3 regions of the Mucilaginibacter sp. P4_D1 genome follow, and region 3 is predicted to be linked to each of the others. Evidence: riboswitches for the same ligand, from Rfam matches in the RefSeq annotation. Region 3 holds a riboswitch; each other region holds the start of a gene.
What was found. A riboswitch is a leader RNA that binds a small molecule or an ion and turns the genes downstream of it on or off. The one in region 3 is predicted to bind S-adenosylmethionine.
Positions count from the first base shown of each region.

Region 1: another riboswitch for S-adenosylmethionine. It lies ahead of AC1DV1_RS06415 (peroxiredoxin family protein); the one in region 3 lies ahead of AC1DV1_RS08610 (peroxiredoxin family protein).
Region 2: another riboswitch for S-adenosylmethionine. It lies ahead of metH (methionine synthase); the one in region 3 lies ahead of AC1DV1_RS08610 (peroxiredoxin family protein).

Region 1 is NZ_JBFUIJ010000004.1:223,496-225,769, forward strand. Features, by position in the region: gene AC1DV1_RS06410 (protein-disulfide reductase DsbD domain-containing protein) at 1-64, shown strand, start outside; SAM riboswitch class I at 505-618, shown strand; gene AC1DV1_RS06415 (peroxiredoxin family protein) at 836-2,155, shown strand; gene AC1DV1_RS06420 (peroxiredoxin family protein) at 2,184-2,274, shown strand, end outside.
Region 2 is NZ_JBFUIJ010000027.1:30,081-32,354, reverse strand. Features, by position in the region: gene metH (methionine synthase) at 1-1,155, opposite strand, end outside; SAM riboswitch class I at 1,310-1,420, opposite strand; gene AC1DV1_RS20275 (Bax inhibitor-1/YccA family protein) at 1,556-2,274, opposite strand, start outside.
Region 3 is NZ_JBFUIJ010000006.1:177,784-180,057, reverse strand. Features, by position in the region: gene AC1DV1_RS08615 (SusC/RagA family TonB-linked outer membrane protein) at 1-74, opposite strand, end outside; gene AC1DV1_RS08610 (peroxiredoxin family protein) at 496-1,068, opposite strand; SAM riboswitch class I at 1,191-1,305, opposite strand; tRNA gene AC1DV1_RS08605 (tRNA-Arg) at 1,655-1,728, shown strand; gene AC1DV1_RS08600 (adenylate kinase) at 1,827-2,274, shown strand, end outside.

The DNA.
Region 1 (2,274 bases), on a different contig from region 3:
GGTATGCAGCGATAAGCAATGTTTACCGCCAGACGATGTAGAATTTAGTGTACCTGTAAAATAAAAATATAATATAAGCCAAATCATATAAAAAGCAGCACGATAGCCACCAATCGGTCTGTTAAAATGGTAATCGCTTTTAAACGCGTTATCATTATTAATAAAACTAATACCATGAAACCAAAGTTTACTTTATTTACAAAAGCCCGAAAACAGCATGGTGGCACCCCTGGCTGTTGTTACCATAATTGCTAACGCTTTACATTCCAGGTTTAAAAAATATTGAGCAAGATATACATCCTGGCTGTACTAAGTGCGTTGCTTTGCTATGGTGGTAATTCAGGCGTGTGCTGTACAGTTCAGGATGTTTGTCGTTTTACAAGAAAAAATTAAAAAAGACATACAAAACTTAAAAATATTCTACTAAATCTATAGATTTTATTGTATTTATCATATTTGTTGTTATCTTTACACCATTCTAATTAACCCCACCATTAATTAGTTGATTTATAAAGAATAAGGGAGAGGAAGTCTCGATGATCTTATAGCAACTTTTCAGCAGTCTGAAATAAGTGCTAAACTTTTTCCGATAGCAATTATGCCGCCGGAATATAAATTAACTAACAGTCATGAACACACTTAACAGCCATTACCCACAGCTACAACCCGCGGCCATCAAACGATGTTGTTGCCTGGTTCAGTACGTTTTCTGGTTTTAACAGCCGGATACCCTAAAAATTTATAGTGTTTTTTCAAAGGCTGTAAAGCCCAATGGATAACCTATGCCCAAATTTCCGGCATCGCATCAATTAACAACAATTAAAACTTATACAAAATGAAAACTACAAACTACTTAACCAAAACAAGGCTGCTATCTGCCGCTTTATTGCTCAGCGGGGTAAGCGTGTTATCGGCCCATGCAACCCCAAAGCCTAAATTTATAAAAGAAGGAAAATGGCGCGGCGAATTTACCGTAAGCGAATCAAAGGTGCCTTTTAATTTCGAGCTGAAGGGAAAGGATGCCGAGCATGCTGTTTTCACACTCATCAACGGCTCCCGCAGAGATAATTTTCATGTGAAATCAATTGGTACGGATTCTGTATATATCAAAATGAATACCTATGATGCCGCGCTGGTAGCCAAAATTCAGGATGATGGCTCCTTAACCGGCGAATACCGTAGCCTGGTACCGGGTTTCAGGGGCAACTCATTACCATTTACTGCAGAATATGGTAAAACCTACCGCTTTGTAGAACCCGGCAAAGATGTAGCCCCTAAAGCCGACCTGACCGGTAAATGGGAAATCAAAACATACAGTAAAGAGGCCGTTCCTGCATCTATAGCCTTATTGAAACAAAAAGGGAACAAGCTTACCGGTGTGGTAATGACCGTTGTTGGTGACACCCGCGAACTGGAAGGTACCGTACAAGGCGATGAGTTTGCGCTAAGCGGCTTTACCGGCCCAAGTCCGTTCATTATAAAAGGTAAGATCAATGCCGATGGCTCCATCAGCGGCGAAGAAGGTTTTGGCATCTATAAAAACCTGAAATTTGATGCCGCCAAAAAAACAGAGGTTGAATTACCTGATCCTTACAAACTCACATTTTTAAAAGAAGGCTATAAAAAACTTGATTTCTCATTCCCTGGTATCGATGGCAAACAGGTTTCCTTGAGTGATAACAAATACAAAGGTAAAGTAGTAATTGTAGAGATTATAGGTACCTGGTGCCCTAACTGTACCGATCAAACCGTGTTTCTATCCCCATGGTTCAATAAAAATCATCAGCGCGGTGTAGAAGCCATTGCATTAGGTTTTGAACAGAAGGACAGCCTGGAATATGCCAAATATACCTTGGGCAAGCTGAAAGAAAAATACGAAATCAATTATGATATCGCTTTTGGAGGGCTGGCCGATAAAAAACTGGTATCGCAAAAGTTGCCTGCTTTGAATAAATTCATTGCCTTCCCAACTACCATCATCATTGATAGAAAAGGCGATGTAAGGGAGATATATACCGGTTATACGGGCACCGTGACAGGTAAGTATCACGAGGATTACGAGAAGAAATTTAATAAATTATTAGATGAGCTTATTGCCGAACCGGCCCCGGAAACAGCCGCTATTGCAAATCCATCAACCCACCCAGGAAATTAACATTAACTGATCTTATATAACTAATCAAATGAAAACCATCAACTTAATCACTTCATTCAAATGCCTGTCTGTGGGCTTATTGTTTAGTGGCGCAGCGGCGTTGGCTGCGGATAAAAAAA
Region 2 (2,274 bases), on a different contig from region 3:
CTGTTGCAGGGCAACGGCCAAGGCGGCTTCATAATCTTCAGATAAAATAAGTTTCGAGAATTTTGGCGAACCGGTGATATTGGTACGCTCGCCCACATTTACAAAAATGCTGTCGGGCTTTATGGTAACCGCTTCCAGGCCGCTCAGGCGCAGGTCGGGTTCAATTTCGGGGATAAGTCTTGGGGGATATTTGGCCGCTTTATCGGCTATGCATTTGATGTGCTCGGGCGTGGTGCCACAACAACCACCCACAATATTAACCAACCCGGCTTTAATAAAATCATCAACCTGGTGCGCGGTTTCATGCGCGGTTTCGTCGTACTGGCCAAACTCGTTTGGTAAACCAGCGTTAGGATATGCCGATATAAATACATCTGCTTTCTCAGAAAGTTCGGCCAAATGCGGCCTCATTTCTTTGGCACCCAAAGCGCAGTTTAAGCCCACTGAAAGCAGGTTGGCATGGCGTATCGAGTTCCAGAAAGCTTCAACAGTTTGCCCCGATAAGGTACGACCAGAGGCATCGGTAATAGTACCGGAGATCATGATAGGCAAATGCTTGCCCGACTCATGGGCGTATCTATTGATAGCGAACAAGGCCGCTTTGGCGTTCAAGGTATCAAATATGGTTTCAACCAATAATAAATCCGATCCGCCATCAACCAGGCCACGTACCTGGTCGTAATAGGCATTGGCCAAATCATCAAAGGTAACGGCGCGGTAACCAGGGTCGTTAACATCTGGCGACAAGGACGCTGTACGATTGGTTGGCCCAACGGCACCCGCCACAAAACGCGGCTTTGATGGATTTTTTTGATTGTATTCGTCGGCCACTTCGCGGGCAATACGCGCGCCTTCGTAGCTAAGTTCGTAGGCCAGCTCTTCCAGCTTATAATCGGCCAGTGAAATAATTTGTGTGCTGAAGGTATTGGTCTCGATGATATCGGCACCGGCATCCAAATACTCGGCATGAATGGCCTTGATGATATCCGGGCGTGTAATATTCAAAAGGTCATTATTCCCCTGTAGATCGCTGATGTGATCTTTAAACCTTTCACCACGAAAATCCTTCTCGGTAAGCTGGTACCGCTGTATCATGGTACCCATAGCCCCGTCAATTACAAGGATGCGTTTTTCTAATTCTTTTCTAATGTCCATGGTTAGTATCAAGTAGTTAGTATCAAGTATCAAGTACGGAAACTCCGGCCCATGATTTTTAATTAGATCAACACAAAAAAATCTTGCTACTTGATACTAACTACTTGCTACTAAAAAAAGCTTACATCGAAAAGTCGGGTGTTCAATTGACTTTCGCTTATCTTTCCAGGGGCTGTTTAGCCGGCCGGGTAGAATGTAGCACCTTGTGAAGCACAGGTTGCTAAGACATCGCAGGGTCTAATCCCTCCGTCTTTCTCCATAAGCACTGCAAAGGTGCATAATAAAGCCGTAAAATGCAATAGTTTATATGCCCGGCTATGTGTACGCTAAGTAAATTTATGTGTACAAAAAAAGCTGCCTTTGCGGGGCAGCTTTTAAATAATAAATATTGGTTGCTTTATTACCTTCTGCTACCGAACAAGCGAAGCATTGAAGTAAACAAGTTAATAAATGTGGTATAAAGCACAAACGCACCCATGATCACCAATTTTTTTGACTCAGCACTTCCGTACTCAATACCTGCACCAATTCTTTTCAGCATTTGCATGTAGTAAGCTGTTAAACCAACCATCAGCACCACAAATACAAAGCTAAGTATATAGCTAAGTTGCGGACTACCTAAAAAGAAGTTAACCATGGCCACAGCAAATGCACCAAAAAAGATCATAATTAAAATTGAACCAAATTTGGTTAAATCCATAGTGGTAAAATACCCGGCAATAGCCATTATACCAAAAACTACGGCAGCACTAATAAATATGGTAAATATGGATGTTGCCGTATAAATAAGGCCAAAAATGCTTAAGCTTATCCCCACTGAAGCAGCGTAAGCAATAAACAAGAACAAAATAACGGGGTACGATAACCTGTTGAGGCCAAAGCTTATAATCATCGAAAAGGCAACTGGTGCAAATATGGCTACATAACCCAAAGTTGAAAATCCGCCTCTTTCCTGGTCAACGATAAGGTTCATCAGGCCGGGGTTAAGAAAGAATTCGAAAGCGCAAAAAGCAGAAATGCCTAATGCTATAAACATCCATGCAAATACTTTACCCAAATATTTACGGGATGCATCGTCTTCAGTTAATTGTATAACGTTTTTATAAACGTATTGATCTT
Region 3 (2,274 bases):
GATTGCGCCGCAACTGTTTGGATGAGAAAAAATGGCAACAGGAGTGCCAGTAGAAATTTGTAATTTTTTAACATGATGGTTAATGATTAATAGTTTTTATTGCCGGTATAGCAAAGCCGGTCATCAGCATTTTGGGCATAGCAATGCCTGCTGTTGAATTTATAGTACCGGTAAATTGATTGTTGATTGTGTTGGTTATAAGCAGAGGCGGCCAGCTGCAGCAGGGGACCCGTGGCTAATAACCGTTGCCTTTATTTAACAGCAACAACGCATACCCTGCATATACAGGTAAACAGAAGCGAGGGAGAACGGTACGAATTTGCTGGCAGGGAATACGCTTGGAAAAGGTGTTCTTGTTGTTTTCATAACAATTTGATATATAGATAGTAGTATTAAGTAGATAGTGCCGTTTTGACTCAAAATATAAGAATTTGACTAAAGAGGTTTTTGAAACCCGAAACTTTGAGCTTTATGCCTTCTGCTTTAAGCTTTTAATTAGTTTACAGATGCAGTTTTATTGTTAACCAGCGCATCAACTACTTTTAGCATCGATGCAAATTCCTGGGTATCATAAAGGCGGGTGAGGTATACAATTTTGCCGTCTTTGTCAATAACCACGTTGCGGGTTACACCGCTTTTTTTGTTGGCAAAGCGCCCGAAAATATCGGCACCAGGATCAAGCGCCAGCGGATAGCTGATGTTCATTTCCTGCTGAAAATGTTGCACTTTTTCAAGCGGTTCGTCCCTATCAACGCCGATAAGTACCAGGCCTTTGTTCTTATAAGCCTGCCATACATCTCTTTCAAGATGAGGCATTTCCTGGCGGCATACGCTGCACCAGCTTGCGGTAAATTGCAGGATAACTATCTTACCCCGAAGCTGTTTTAGTGAAGTTTGGGTGCCATCGGCCAGTACCAGTTTAAAATCATCGGGCGCTTGCTCGCCGGTTTTAACAATATAACCCCGGTCAATTGATGCAGGCAGGGGAGCAGGCGTTGTGGTTTGCGCAACGGCCAAATAGCCGGTTATTAATAAGGAGCAGGTGATGAGTAGCTGTTTAATTTTCATAACGTAAATTTTTAACTGCGTTTTTATAATGCAGGGTTAAAAGCACTGGAATTTAAATAAACAAGAAATTTGGGCGATAACGATATGATGGCACAGCTATATAGCTGTAAGTAACGTAACATACATTATCTTTTCCGCCACTTAAATGGCGAACAGGAATTAGCACCTTTATAACAATTGGGCTTACAGGTTGCTAAGACATCACAGGGCCTTTCCCTCCGTCTTTCTTGATAATTAAATTAAAGAACTGTTTAGTGATGCAAATATATAATATATTCTACTAAATACATAGACATTATATAATTTAATTGTCATGAAATGAATAGTGGTATTGAACGATGGTCACGACTCATCCAGGCTAAGCTACACCGGCCTATCTATCTCCGGTTCATGCCGCAAAAGGGGTAACCCCAATTTTGTTTAATTGGTTCTATATGCGATATCCGGGTAAAAAATTAAACATATAAAACAAATACCTGATTTACGGAGGAAAGTAAGGCCATGTAAAACTGCGAGTTACAGGTTTTTTGAAAAAAAAATGTGAGAGATTGAAAAGAAATTCTATCTTTGCATTCCGTTTCGAAAAGCACTCGTAGCTCAATTGGATAGAGCGTCTGACTACGGATCAGAAGGTTAGGGGTTCGACTCCCTTCGAGTGCACATATAATTTGCCTTTAAATGGGTTTAATCCATACAGGTACAAAGTTAATCCTAAGCCTTTCTGTGTTGTACCGAAAGGCTTTTAATTTATAACGAGCATGCTAAACCTGGTATTGTTTGGTCCTCCCGGAGCCGGGAAAGGGACTCAGTCACAAAAGCTTATTGAACAATATGGATTGATCCATTTATCAACCGGCGATCTTTTACGTGGCGAAATTGCACAAGGAACAGAACTTGGGTTGGAGGCAAAGAAGTTGATGGATGATGGCAAGTTGGTTCCTGACGCGGTTGTAATTGGTATGATCAGCAATAAGCTGGATAGCAATAAAGACGGTAAGGGTTTCATTTTTGATGGTTTCCCCCGCACGGTTGCACAGGCAGAAGCTTTGGATAGCCTGTTAACCAGCAAGCATTCGGCAATAACCGGAATGATAGCGCTTGAGGTTGATGATAATGAATTATTGCGCCGCCTATTGCTACGTGGTAAAGATTCGGGCAGGCCTGATGATGCCAATCCGGAAGTGATTAGCAAACGCATTCACGAAT